One region of the Alcanivorax sp. genome, then DNA from elsewhere that is predicted to be linked to it. Evidence: predicted binding sites of a transcription regulator. Region 1 holds the regulator's gene; the other holds the start of a gene.
What was found. Region 1 encodes LexA, which represses DNA repair genes until DNA is damaged. Its sites were predicted from a motif close to TACTGTNTANNTANACAGTA; they were not measured.

Region 2: umuD (translesion error-prone DNA polymerase V autoproteolytic subunit) is a predicted target of LexA. The motif match lies at 5,440-5,459, and genes of this name have one in related genera.

The regions. Positions count from the first base shown of each region.
Region 1 is NZ_CP080267.1:303,173-310,427, reverse strand. Features, by position in the region: gene topA (type I DNA topoisomerase) at 1-384, opposite strand, end outside; gene KZ772_RS01350 (universal stress protein) at 645-1,091, shown strand; gene KZ772_RS01345 (cyclic nucleotide-binding domain-containing protein) at 1,298-1,948, opposite strand; gene lexA (transcriptional repressor LexA) at 2,261-2,875, shown strand; gene KZ772_RS01335 (DUF1499 domain-containing protein) at 2,856-3,323, shown strand; gene KZ772_RS01330 (TatD family hydrolase) at 3,271-4,092, shown strand; gene KZ772_RS01325 (DUF6482 family protein) at 4,193-4,498, opposite strand; gene KZ772_RS01320 (glutaredoxin family protein) at 4,543-4,767, opposite strand; gene rlmKL (bifunctional 23S rRNA (guanine(2069)-N(7))-methyltransferase RlmK/23S rRNA (guanine(2445)-N(2))-methyltransferase RlmL) at 4,767-7,255, opposite strand, start outside.
Region 2 is NZ_CP080267.1:1,055,972-1,063,226, forward strand. Features, by position in the region: gene KZ772_RS04790 (SIMPL domain-containing protein) at 1-441, shown strand, start outside; gene KZ772_RS04795 (AraC family transcriptional regulator) at 441-1,469, shown strand; gene KZ772_RS04800 (hypothetical protein) at 1,667-1,975, shown strand; gene KZ772_RS04805 (DUF3336 domain-containing protein) at 2,225-3,685, shown strand; gene umuC (translesion error-prone DNA polymerase V subunit UmuC) at 3,716-4,987, opposite strand; gene umuD (translesion error-prone DNA polymerase V autoproteolytic subunit) at 4,993-5,397, opposite strand; gene KZ772_RS04820 (hypothetical protein) at 5,600-5,881, shown strand; tRNA gene KZ772_RS04825 (tRNA-Gly) at 6,115-6,188, opposite strand; gene KZ772_RS04830 (NAD-dependent epimerase/dehydratase family protein) at 6,366-7,255, shown strand, end outside.

The sequences.
Region 1 (7,255 bases):
CTCCCCTTCGCGGTCCAAATCCGTCGCCAGATAGATGCGGTCGGCTTTGGCGGCAAGTCGCTTGAGCTCATCGATCACCTTTTCCTTGCCGGGAAGGATCTCGTAATGGGCTTTCCAGCCGTGCTCCGGATCCACGCCCATGCGGTTGATCAACTGGGCCTTGGCCTTCTTCTTTTTATAGGCTTCACGCTCTTCCTTGGGCAAGGAGCGGGTGTAGGCCGCCTCTTTGGCGCGCTCCTGAGGGGTGCTCTTCTTGGAGCCACCACTGACCGGCAGATCGCGTACGTGGCCGACGCTGGACTTCACTACGAAGTCGTCGCCCAGGTAGCGGTTGATGGTCTTGGCCTTGGCAGGCGACTCCACAATAACAAGAGTTTTTCCCATTCTCAGGTTCTCAATGGCGGCGGTTTGTTGAACAGAGCGCACCGGCTACAGTGCCCCGATATGGCGGTCACACAGGCGGCGCCAGTCTTCTTCGGGCGCTATTTAGACAGCGCCGGTATGGCCGGGTCAAGCTCTGCTGCCTTTTTTAGTAGTAGACCAGAGAGAGGGTGTTGGGCAACCCTCCCGGTGAGAAACAGGTTCTGGCAACCCACTCAAAGAGCGTTATACTGCGGGAAAGACACCGTTTCAGGGAGAGAACCGTGACTAGCCCCTATCGCCGAATTCTGGTCGCCATTGATTGCAGTGATGAGTCTGCCCAGGTGTTGTCCCGGGCCGCCGGGGTGCTCTCTGGTAATGATGGCGAGCTGCATCTGATCCATGTAATCGAACCCCTGGCACTGGCCTATGGCGCCGATGTGCCCATGGATGTAACCGACCTGCAAAGCGGCCTGATGAAACAGGCCAGGGACACTGCCGACACCTACGCTGGCCGTTATCAGATCCCCGCCGAGAATGTCCACGTGGAGCTGGGCTCCATCGAAAAGACCATCCTCGACCAGGCAGACAAGCTGGGCGCCGACCTGATCGTAGTTGGCAGTCACACCCGCAGCGGCCTCGCCCTGCTCCTGGGCTCCACCGCCCGCGGCCTGGTGCCGGGGGCGCATTGTGATGTGTTGGCGGTGAAGGTTGATCAGAAGGGCAGTTAATAGTTAACAGTGAATAGTTAATAGCGCGCGTTCCAGCGCATGCCTGACTGAAACGTAAGAGGCCGCGCCCATAGCCTGGACGCGGCCTCTTACGTTCAGAAAGCAGAAACCTATTCCGCGAAACTGTTCACTGTTCACTGTTCACTGTTCACTGTTCACTGTTCACTGTTCACTGTTCACTGTTCACTGTTCACTATTAACTGCCTTCACGTTAGCTGCAACGCCCCCGTCCCTTCCGCTCCTTCTTCATTCCAGCGGCACAGCAGTTCCGCCAGACCCTGGGCCTGCACCTTGAGGGCGGCCAGTTCTTCACGGCTGCCTTTTTCCCCGTGAAAGACCGGTAGCTTGCGCATGGACTGGACCAGCTCGTGATCCGGGGATTGCATGCGTTTGACTTCCAGGGTCCAGCGAATGTGATGGACAATCATGTGGAAGAAAGCCAGCCGGGTGGTCAGTGAATAAGGACCCTCATCCTCATTGAACTCGTTGAAGTCCAGGCTTGCCAGCACGGCTTCACGGGCATTCTCGGATACCCTTATATTGGCGCTGCGCGGTGTCCCAAGCAGCATGGAAAGGGTACCGAAAACTTCACCCGGAGAAACATAATACAAGGGTGCTTCGTCAGCATGTTCCGAAAGTACTTCCAGTTGCCCCCGTAACAGGAAATACAGGGTGGAATCCACATCCCCGGCACGAATGACCGTGTCCCCCGAGCCGGCGACCCAAAGGCGGGTGTTGTGCTCAAGTTGAGAAAACTCATCTTGATCGTCGCGGGCAATTTCATTGAAAAACGGCACACCGGACAACAACTGCCGGATCCGTTGCTGGCCGAAGTCATTATTATTGGCCTGCTCCATCTACTATCCCCAGGTCTGATGGAATTGTTATCGGAAGATCTGGCGGCGAATCGACATAAAGACCCACAACCGTTATGACCTTCCTGCAATATGCTAGTGCGCGCGTCTTCACAGGGCAACGACATCCTCCCGAAACCGCCGAAAAACAGACAGGAACAACTGTTCAAATAGCACTGTTCATATTATCAGTACCTATGCTAGCATCGGTTTTGTAGCACTGTTTGTCAGCCAAGGCTGACAGCCTGGTTAGCCAGAAGCGTCGATGACGCCCGGGTATGGAACCGAAATCCTGCGGGAAACATGGAGAAGGTTATGAGCAGCAAACTCACCGATCGCCAGCAACAGGTGCTGGACTGTATCCGCGAATGCATCGCCGATACCGGTATGGCACCGACTCGCGCGGAAATTGCCGACATCATGGGCTTCCAGTCCAAGAATGCCGCCTCTGACCATCTGAGAGCGCTGGAGCGTAAAGGCTTCATAAAACTCCATAGTGACCGCTCCCGCGGCATCCAGTTACTCGACAATGCGTTCTGGTCGGAAGAAGAACTACCGGTAGTGGGCAAGGTAGCTGCCGGGGTCCCCATCGAGGCGATCGAAAATGTGGAGCGTACGGTTCCCGTGCCCCAGGGGCTGTTCAAGCAACGGCCTACCTACCTGCTGAAGGTACAGGGCGACAGCATGATCGAGGCGGGTATCTTCGACGGCGACCTGATTGCCGTGCGCAAATCCAACGTGGCTCGCTCCGGCGAGATCGTGGTTGCCCGCATTGACGAAGAAGTCACGGTGAAGACCCTAAAGTTGAACAAATCCAGCGCTACCCTGTTACCCGCCAATGAGGCGTACGAGCCCATTAAAGTGCCTGCCGATCAGCTGATCATCGAGGGTATTTTCGTGGGGCTGATCCGTGATCCGAATTCTTTCTAGTGCCATTCTGCTATTGATGAGTGCTGCCGCCATGTCCAATACGCATCTGCTCGCCCCCTGCCCGGATTCGCCCAACTGCGTGTCCAGTCTGGCTACGGATGAAGAGCGTCGGGTCGCGCCATTACAGGTAGCGGAAACCCGTAAGGCCAGCATGGCCCGTCTGCAGGCTCTGTTGCGCCAACTACCCCGTGTGGAGTTTGACGTGGTCGGCCAGTCCCGTATTCAGGCCCGTTTCTCCAGCCGGATACTGCGCTTCGTGGATGATGTGACCTTCTATGTCCGCGAAGACGGCGTGGTAGAAGTGCGCTCCGCCTCTCGAGTGGGCTACTGGGATTTAGGTGCCAACCGTCGTCGGGTAGAATCCCTGCGCGAACAACTGGCGGAGCAGGCTCCTGATGACAGCACCTCACAACACTTCTCCCGACAAGGCTCCCGTTCACTGGGCTGATATCGGCGTCAACCTGACCGACAAGCAATTCCGGGATGACCGGAATGAGGTGCTGGAACGAGCCCGCTCCGCCGGGGTGTCCTGGCAATTGCTCACCGGCACCAATGTAGACGAATCCCGTCAGGCCATGGCGCTGGCCAGTCAACACGACGATCTGTTCGCCACTGCAGGTTTACATCCCCACAGCGCCCGCTTCTACTCCCCGGCCCTGGAAAACGAACTGCGTGAACTGCTCAGCCAGCAGAACGTAAAGGCCGCCGGTGAGATGGGCCTGGATTTCAATCGCGACTTTTCCCCACGACCGGATCAGGAACGTGCCTTCGAGGCACAGCTGGCCCTGGCGGTGGAATACCGGCTACCAGTGTTCCTCCACGAACGTGATGCCCATGAGCGCTTCGCGCCCATCCTGAAAGCCTACCGGGACCATCTTGTTGGCGCAGTGGTTCACTGCTTTACCGGTTCCCGCCAGGCGCTTTTCGATTATCTCGATCTGGATTGCCACATCGGTATTACCGGCTGGGTCTGTGATGAGCGCCGGGGCAAGCCGCTGGCAGAGCTGGTGCACAATATTCCGGATAACCGGCTGTTGCTGGAAACCGATGCCCCCTATCTGCTGCCGCGGGATCTGCCAGAACCGCCCCCGAAGAAGCGACGCAATGAACCTTCATTGCTGCCCTGGGTCGGTAAACGGGTGGCGAGTTTGCGGGGGCAGGGTGTGGCCCAGGTGGCGGGCATGACGAGTGAAAACGCGCGATCGCTGTTCAGATAAGCGAAACCAGAACCCGTTGGAACTTTGCTCGCAAAGCGAAGTTTCCAGAGAGAGAGAGAACTCCACCAAGCCTTCGCCTTGCGAGCAAGGTGCCAACTGGTCAGGCCTGGCTTCGCCAGTGAAAGCGCACCCGTAGAGGCGGGATCACCTCTCCTTCCGGCTGGCCAACCATTTCCGCATGGGCGGAATGATGCAGCAGATGGGCCGTGCCAGTGGACAGGGTCTGGAGCTGGTTATTGGCGTGTTCGGGACCGTTGAAACGCATGATCTTACCGCTGTCGTCGGCCACCCAGTACCAGGTATCACCTAAGCGGACCTTGAGGGTGCACACGGACAGGCAGGCCGAGAAGATTTCGACTTCATCGGCCTGGCGCTTGTGGAGTTTCTTTGGGCTGATGGTCTTCATAGCAGCAATCATGAGCCTGCCGCTGTGAAGCCCGCATCAATCACTCAACCAGCCAGAAATTGCTGCACATCCAGCAGACTGAATGGCCAGCCAAGTTCCCGGCCCTCTTTCATCAGCACGGGAATGCGCTCGCCATAACGGGCCAGCAATTCATCGTCTTCCGCCACATCAACCAGTGTCAGGGTGAGATCCGGTGCCACAGTAGACACCAGCTCACGGGCCTGCTCACAGAGATGGCAGCCCACCGTGGTATAAAGCACTACGCTCATCAGTCCTCCACATGCCGAATGGCATAGCAGACATGAATCCTGTCATTCCGGCGGAAATCCTCCGGGATGCTCCAGCGGGAAATATCGTCTACCTGATACCACTTGCTGATACTCGGGTCGAGTTCGAAACGGCGGTAGTTGCAGGAAAAATACAGCACCCCGCCCGGCTCCAGCCGGCGCATGATCTTGCGGATCAGCTCGCCATGGTGCTCTTCCACCACGAAGTCACTGCGCGACTTGTTGTTGGAAAAGGTGGGCGGATCACAGAACACCAGATCAAACTGCTCCTGGCATTCGTCCAGCCAGCGCATGGTATCGGCGCGTACCAGCTCGTGTTGGTCGGTGGAGAACCCATTGGCGGCCAGATTGGAGGCCGCCCATTCCAGGTAGCGCTTGGAGGCATCCACGGTGACCGTGCGTTTCGCGCCCCCCACAGCGGCATGCACGGTGGCCGAGCCGGTGTAGGCAAACAGGTTGAGGAAGCGCTTGCCGCTGGCTTCCTCGGCAATCTTCAGCCGGGTGGGCCGGTGATCGAGGAACAGGCCGGTGTCCAGATAGTCCTGCAGGTTGATGAGCAGATGCGCCTGCCCTTCCCGCACCAGCCGATAACGTCCCTGGCCATCCAGCTTCTGATACTGTTGGTTGCCTTTCTGGCGCTCCCGGGTACGCAGATGCACCTGCTCCCGATGCACGCCCAGGGCGGCCCGCACGGCGGTTACCGCCAGATCCCGGCGCTGTTTGGCCTTCTCCGGGTCCACGGTTTTCGGCGCCTTGAATTCCTGCACTAGCACCTGATCGCCATAGATATCCACCGCCACATTGAACTCGGGCAAATCCCGGTCGTAGAGGCGATAGCACTGGATATCTTCGCGTTCCAGCCAGCGACGCAGGTGTTTGCCATTCTTGCGCAGGCGGTTGACCAGCGGCTGCGCCCCTTCCGGCACCTCAAAGGCAGATGACTCGGCGATGGTCACCACCTCCACCGGGGCCGGCTGGCGAGAGTGATACAGGCGAATGAAGTTGTTAAACGGCCCGTTCTTTAGTCGCCACTGGCTCTGCAGATCCATACCCGAGCGATCCATGACTTCCGCATCGGCTCCCAGCAACACCGCCTGCCAGTTCGGCGCCAGCCTGGCCAGCAAACGACCCAGGGCAAAATGCAGCCAGCCGGCCTGTTGCTGTTCATCCAGACGCTCGCCCCAGGGCGGATTGGCCACCAGCAGGCCCTGATCGGCAAAATCCCGGGGACGCAGGGCACCCAGTTCACGGCGTTCGAAGTGAATGGCCTGGCGAACCCCCGCCCGCTCCGCATTCTGCTGAGCCAGTTGGATAGCCCGGCCGTCCACATCGAACCCCTTCATGGACATCTCCGGGAGCGGTTGGCGGGCACTTTCAGCGGCCTCGTCCATGGCGTCCTGCCAGAGCTGGCGGCGACAGCCCCGCCATTGCTGGAAGCCGTAATGCTTGCGCTGGGCACCGGCCGCCCAGCCAGCGGCAATCTGCGCCGCTTCGATCAACAGGGTGCCGGAACCACAGAACGGGTCCATCAGCGCAGTGGGATGATTGCCCTGGCGCCAACCGGCGGCCCACAGCATGGCTGCGGCCAGGGTTTCACGCAGGGGCGCCCGCCCCCCGGCCAACCGGTAACCGCGCCGGTGCAGCGGATCACCGGCCAGATCCAGCCACAGGTGCGCTTCGTTGGGGTCCAGCCGGGCGCGGATGCAGCAACTGCCACGGGCATCCCGGGATACCGTGAACTGCGGCGGCAACGCCTGAATAAACCGCTTGGTGCTGATGCGGTTATCGCCACGAACGCCCACCCCGTGCTCCAGATGGATATGCAAGGGGGCATCGTTGCCCACCAGGGCCAGCCAGTCCTGGCTGGCGGCCAGCTTTTCCGGGGCGATATCCGGTGTCACCCCCAACGTCGCCAGGGACAGCAGCACCCGCTCGGCCAGCCGTGACCACAGACAGACCCGCAGGGCATCCGCGCTACCGCCACTAAACGCCACATGGGCACGACCGGTTTCTGTTACCGATATGCCCAGTGACGACAGTTCATCGGCCCCAGCGGCAATCTGCGCCGCTTCGATCAACAGGGTGCCGGAACCACAGAACGGGTCCATCAGCGCAGTGGGATGATTGCCCTGGCGCCAACCGGCGGCCCACAGCATGGCTGCGGCCAGGGTTTCACGCAGGGGCGCCCGCCCCCCGGCCAACCGGTAACCGCGCCGGTGCAGCGGATCACCGGCCAGATCCAGCCACAGGTGCGCTTCGTTGGGGTCCAGCCGGGCGCGGATGCAGCAACTGCCACGGGCATCCCGGGATACCGTGAACTGCGGCGGCAACGCCTGAATAAACCGCTTGGTGCTGATGCGGTTATCGCCACGAACGCCCACCCCGTGCTCCAGATGGATATGCAAGGGGGCATCGTTGCCCACCAGGGCCAGCCAGTCCTGGCTGGCGGCCAGCTTTTCCGGGGCGATAT
Region 2 (7,255 bases), 750 kb from region 1:
AAACAGGTGCGCGCCAGCGATCTGAATGTCCAGCCGCAATGGCAATATCAGCCTGAGCGCAAACTGATCGGCCACCAGGTCAGCCGTCAAGTCACCTTTCGCGCCAATGGCCTGGACACCTATACCCAACTGCTCGACGGCCTGGCCAAGCAGGGGGTGCGTGATATTCGACCGGCCGGCACTGAAGTCAGCAACGCGGACGAACTGGCTAACCAGGCCCTGGAAAAAGCCGTGGCTGATGCCCGCCAGCGAGCCAGCATCATCGCCAAGGCCGCAGACCGGGAGCTGGGCAAGGCCATCCAGATCCAGGCACAGGATTTCCAGCCCCCGCAGCCGGTAATGATGATGGCACGGAGCGAGAAAAGCGGTCATGCCGACAGCTACCGACCCGGTGAAACCGACATCACCGCCCGGGTCCAGATCACCTTCGAACTGGATTAATGGATAACCTCGGTCAGATCTGCAGTGCCGCGCTGCAGCAGTATCTTGCCCACGGCGAAGCCCGCGGGCTGGATATTGCTGCGGCACTGGATAGCGCCGCCCTGGATGCGGAACGAGTCCGCCAACCGGACGCCCGCATCCCCGGGGCCAGCTTCCAGACGCTGCTGCACACCTTGATCGACCAGGCCGGGGATCCCCTGTTCGGCCTGCACACCTCCGAATTCGTTCAGCCCGGTTCCTACAACGTCATGGGCTACATCGCCATGAGTGCCGGCACGCTCCAGGAAGCCCTCTCCAAGGTCAGCCTTTATGAAAAGCTGGTCGGCGACATGGGCACCACGGACACTCGCGTTACCGAAGACCAGGCCTCGATTCGCTGGGACTGCCGCTACACCCAGCAACCCGCCCGCCAACACCTGATCGACAATGTACTGGGCTCCTGGGTCCGCTATGCCCGCTGGCTTACCGGCAATGACCAACTGGCCCCGGCCCAGGTCTGGCTCGAGCACCCCAGACCCAAACCGGCACTGGTGGAGGAATACCAGCGGGTGTTTCTCTGCGAAGTTCGGTTTGCACAACCCTGCTCTGCCCTGATCGGCCCGCCAGACCTCTTGGAGCAGCCCATTCGCCAACCGGACCCGCTATTGCTGTCTACCCTGGAAGCCCACGCCATTCAACAGCTTAACCAGTTGGGGGTGGAAACCAGTCTGGGCCAGCGGGTCAAGCAGTGCATCCAGGATGCCATCGGTCATTCCCTGCCGCGCAAGGAAACCATTGCTGAGCGGTTGGGCATGAATGTCCGCACCCTCCACCGCCGCCTGGCCGATGAGGGCCACAACTGGCAGAAGCTGCTGGACGAGGTGCGACTGCATCAGGCCCGACAACTGCTTTGCCAGAGCCCGGCCCCCCAGGCGGAAATCGCCGAAGCCCTGGGCTACTCGGACATCCGCTCTTTCCAACGCAGTTTCAAGCGACATACCGGCATGACACCTGGCCAGTTCCGCAACCAGCAAAAGCCGGATTTGTAGGAAATCACTTACACGCTTTGTCGGCTTTCTCTTATGCGCATTTCGTCATAATCCCGTTCAGCATCTACCCCGCCGCCACTGGTCGTGATCGCTTTGCCCACACCGCTACCGGTTGACTACAACAGTCCCCAAGGGATCACGAAGTTCCCCCAAACCACCGGCCCCGCCGGTTTCGGGAACCGTTACAGGGACGCACCATGAACCGCAAAATTTCCGTCAGTGGCCTCAGCCATGACTCCGCCAGCGCCTTTGTCTCGATGATGGGCATCATCAATGGTCGTTGCAGCGTTATCTGGGAAAACGCCGATTCCGGCCAGGCCGACGTGCTGCTTGTCGCCGCCCAGGATGCAAAACGCGCCGCCAACAGCAAAAGCGGCAAACCCTGCATCGTGGTTTACCCCAGCTCCCAGGATCGGCCCGATGCGCCTTTCACCCTGTCCCATCCGTTCCGGGCCATGCACATGATCCGGGTACTGGAAGATGTGGCCCGGGCCCTGCCCGGCTGATCGCCCCACCCCATCAGCTTGCGCTGATCTCCTGATTAGGCAATTCTGCCCATATAAACGCGGCCTTTTCTTTTCGGCCGCGTTCTTTTTGTCCTACAAAGCCTTAAAACCCGCCACCGGTCATGGCTATACTGACATCAACTAATGACAACAAGGGAGCCACTGAACACTCCCCTCTTGCAGGCTGGCTCGAAGGACCCGGCCTGCAGCGCAAGGGATGTTCAAAGGTTGCCAATGGCGGAGACCTGCATGAAAGGCACTCTCAAGCAACTGGATCGGGCCATCGAGCACGCTGAAACCTACGAAGAATGGTACGAAGCCAGCCGCGAACACGACCGTCTTTCCGGTGCGGACGAATGGAAAGAAATCGATCGCTCCCCCCATTACGACTACGAGTTGATCCGTAATCGCCTGTGGCAGATCCGCCAGGCCCGTGAACGCCATGACGTGAACAAGTTGGTGTTCCATCTGCACGAAGGCCTGCATGGCAACCTGGGCAACATCTCCAACCCACGCCTCTATCAGCAGACCCGGGTAGGCACCAAACGCCTGATCGAGAATTATCTCGAAGAGGTCACCATCGCCCTGAACTACCTGTGCGATACCAACTTCAAGGAGTTCGGCCTCAAGGAGAAACTGGATTTCTTCGAAACCACCGGCCAGGCCTTCGGCCAGAGCTGCCTGATGCTGTCCGGTGGCGCCGCTCTGGGTCTGTTTCATATCGGCGTGGCCCGCTGCCTGTGGGAACAGGGGCTACTTCCTTCGGTGATTTCCGGCTCCAGTGCCGGCAGCATCATTGCGTCCGTTGTTGGCACCCACAACGATGAAGAACTGAAGCTCAAGCTGGAACCGGAAAACATTTATCTGGAAGCCTTCAAGGTGCTGGGCTGGAAAGGCATCGTGCGCGGCACGCCAGTACTGGACGGCGACCACCTGGAAGCCTGCCTGGAAGAGAACATTCTCGACATGACCTTCGAGGAGGCCTACCGGCACACCGGCCGCGAAATCAACATTACCGTCAGCCCCTACGACCGTAATCAGCATGCCCGTCTGCTCAACTGGCGCACCTCCCCCAATGTGCTGATCCGCAAGGCGTCCCTGGCGTCCTGCGCGATTCCCGGCATTTATCCGCCGGTCTCCCTGTGGGCCAAGAATATTGATGGCGAGCGGGTGCCCTACATCCCCGGCCGCAAGTTCGTGGATGGCTCCATTGTCGACGATCTGCCCATCCGTCGTCTGTCCCGACTGTATGGCGTCAACCATTCCATTGTCAGCCAGACCAATCCCCACGTGGTGCCCTTCCTGTCCCGTAACGAGAACACCGACAGCTCCCTGAGCACCCTGGCAGACTGGGGCCTGAAAAACGTGTCCATGAACCTGCGCTATGCCCTGCAATTGATACAGCGCCGGGTGGAGTCCAATGACGTTGGCCTGATGTTCGACAAGGCCAAGAGCATGGTCACCCAGAAATATATCGGCGATATCAACATGATCCCGCCGCGCCAGCCCATGAATGCCCTGCGAGTCTTGAGCAACCCCACCCTGCAGGATGTACGTAACTACATCCGCAAGGGGGAAAAGGCAACCTGGCCCAAACTCGACATGGTGGCCAACACTACCGCCATCAGCCGCACCTTCCGAGACTGCCGTGCCCGTCTGGACCGTATCGAGGAACGCATGCTCGATCAGGTTCCGATGACCGCCGTCTGACAGGCCTCATCCTCTGCCCCGCCGCCCGGGTTACCGGGCCCGGGGCAGATCGCTCCAGCGAGTGGTATAGGCCGGTGACAAATGCGCCCGACGCATGGCCCAGACACAGCGCGCCGCCGGATTGACCCCTCTCCCAGCCAACCAGACTTTGCCCTTGCCGCTCCGGTTGATGGTATCCATCACCGCCATCAACGCCTTCCCTTTCTCCGCGTTGTCGTCTTCGCGAAACAGGGTGACCTGCTCACGCCCCGCCGGGCCCAGATCCGTCAGCATGACCCCGGCCTTGCCATAGCGGTAACCGGCCTGCCACAGGGCAGACACCATTTCCATGGCATGGCGAACCATCACCCTCGTGTCTGTCGTGGCCGGCGACAGAGGCGCCCGGGCGGAATGGGGAAATAACTGCTGGGGTTTGCCCACCGGAGCCGTGCGTAGATACACACTGATCGCACCGGCACTGAGTCCTTCAGCACGCATGCTTTCCGCGGCCCGGGCGGTAAAATCACTGACCGCCTGACGCACGGCCACCAGCGAGGCCACCGGCTCCCCGAAAGAGCGGGAATGAATGATCTGCTGACGGGGCTCCAAGCGGGTTTCCAGGGGCAGGCAGCTTTCTCCATTCAGTTCCCGCACCACCCGTTCCTGCACCACGGAAAAGCGCTTGCGGATCAGACGGTAATCGGTACGCGCCAGGTCCAGAGCAGTCTCAATCTCCATATCATTGAGACGCCGGCCCAGACGTCGACCGATCCCCCACACCGCCGACACCGGCGTACGCGCCAATAGCCGCTGACGCCTCTGCGGATCCGTCAGGACCAACACGCCCCCCGTTTGCGGATACGTCTTGGCCGCATGGTTCGCCAACTTGGCCAGGGTCTTGGTCGGCGCCACCCCCACACAGACGGGAACACCCACCCATCTGCCAACCCGCTCGCGTAAGGCCTGACCCAATGGCTGAAGCTCCTCGGGTCGCATCAGGGATAGATCCAGAAACGCCTCGTCGATGGAATACACCTCCACCGCCGGTACCAGGGTGGCCAACGTGGCCATGACCCGCCGGGAGATATCGCCGTAGAGCACATAGTTGGAGGAAAACACCACGACCTGGTGCTTGCGGATCAGATCGCGGGCCTCGAACAGCGGCATCCCGGTTCTCACCCCCAGTGCCTTGGCCTCGGCGGATCCGGCCACAATGCAGCCATCATTGTTGGATAGCACCACCACCGGGCGCCCCTGCAGGTCCGGGCGGAAAATCCGCTCACAGGAAGCATAGAAACTGTTGCAGTCGACCAGGGCAAACATGACATTTAGCGCCCGGATCGGTCCACTGGGCGGTGCGGATGGAGCGAGAATGTCACTACGCCAAACAACTCCCACTCCTGATCAGCCAGGGGTATCGCCGCATAGCAGGGATTGCGGGGTATCAGCATGGGCTGTGGCCGCAACCGCAATTCCTTCACAGTGAATTCCCCATTCAGCGACGCCACCACCACATCACCGTGAGACGCCTCCAGAGCGCGATCCACCACCAGAATATCATCCGGAAAAATCCCCGCTTCCAGCATGGAATCTCCCTCCACCCGCAGCAGAAAAGAGGCCTCCGGCTGGCGAATGCACAGCTGGTTCAGATCCAGCGGCGCTTCCATATAGCCCTGGGCCGGAGAAGGGAAACCGGCAGCAACACGTTCGACGAAAAAAGGCAGCGCAGTCATGGGATACCACAGCGAAGATAGCGACGCTCCCATGGTATCAAATACTGTCCTTATGTACAGTCAAAAGACACACTCACGGCCACCGATACCGGCTCTGACAGAACAAACAGGAAAGCAACAAAACGCAAAGAAAGGCATATCCAAACCCCGCCATGACTGTCTTAGGGTAGGTATAAAGAATCCGTCATCAGGATGCAGTCATATGCTTGAAGGGAACCCGGGCTGGATGTCCGACTTTCTCGAAGAAATGGGACTGCCGGCCAACGCCGTGTTTCAGGGTTATGTGCTCTATCAGCGGGAAAGCGACAGCTTTGTCGCCAACGCCCCTGACCCATCCTTGCCCCACTATGTGAAGCCATGCGCCTGGGCCCGCCGCTACCCCTATATCATGCTGGCCAGGGACGCCGCCCAGGAAATGGAGGAAGGCATACAGGTACAGGTGCTGTTCCGTCTGGGAGGGAAATTTCTGGCTTATCCGATCTGACAAACACCGATCCCCCATAAACAAAAGCCACCCGCTGGGTGGCTTTTCAGGAGCCTCTGAGTAACTCCTTGTGTGCTCAGCGAGGCCTGAAGGGCACATCTGTTGTGTTTTCTCGCGACGGACAGGGTGGTTCCCTTTCCTAGCGAGAAAGCGCAGCAGATGTGCCCTTCAGGTCTCGCCCTCCGGGCCTTTCAGGCTGAGCATGCAAGGAGTTGTTCAGAGGCTCCTCAATATGGAGCGGGTGAAGAGAATCGAACTCTCGTATGCAGCTTGGGAAGCTGCCGTTCTACCATTGAACTACACCCGCTTGGACAACCGGCAATATAGTCAAAAGGATGCGCCTTGGCCAGTGCTGATGTTGTCCAGATATGCTGTTTTGACACCAGCACGACCGGTTTGAGGTTACACTCTGAAGCAGCCTCCGAGTAACGCCCTGCGTACTCGGAGGCTTCCTAAAGATCAGAATGACAACAGGAGCATGGCCATGCCAATGGCATTTGTGAGTGGGGCCCGGGGATTTCTCGGGGGACACATCGTCGACCAGTTGCTGGCAAAAGGCTGGGACGTCACTGCAGTCATCCGGCCACGCAGTGATGCCGCTGCGCTGCAAGCGAAAGGCGTTCAGGTAGTACAGGCTCCGCTGGACAATGCCACCGAGCTGACCCTGGTGATGCCGGCAGCACCGGATGCCGTCTTCCACGTAGCCGGCAATACCAGCCTGTGGCGGCGCGGCAACGCACAACAGTACCGGGATAACGTACTGGGCACCCGGGCCATGGTCAGCGCGTCGCTGAAAAACGTGGCGGGCCGGTTTGTACATACCTCCTCGATTTCCGCCTGGGGCATTCAGGACAACCCCATCAATGAACAGACCCCCTCCAACGCGGCCAACGACTGGATCGGTTATAACCGCAGCAAGTATCTGGCCGAACAAGAGGTGGAAGACGGTATCCGCCAGGGGCTGGACGCTGTCATCCTGAATCCCTGCGGTATTATTGGCGCCGGCGACACACACAATTGGTCACAGATGATCAAGCTGATTCAGGACGGCAAGCTTCCGGGCGTCCCACCGGGCGGGGGGAATTTCTGTGCCGTTGAAGAGGTGGCCAAAGCCCACCTGTCAGCCCTGGAACACGGCCAGTGCGGTGAGCGCTATATCCTTGCCGGGGTGGAAGCCAGCTTCCTGGAACTGGTGCAGACCATTGCCGGGCAACTCGGTAAAAAAGCGCCAACACGCACCGTACCTCCGGCAGTATTGAAACTGGCCGGCCAGCTATATCCCATTGGCAGCCTGTTTACCGGCAACGAACCCCGTCTGACACCGGAAAAAGTGGCACTGGTCACCAGCCGGGTACATGCAGATGGCCGCAAGGC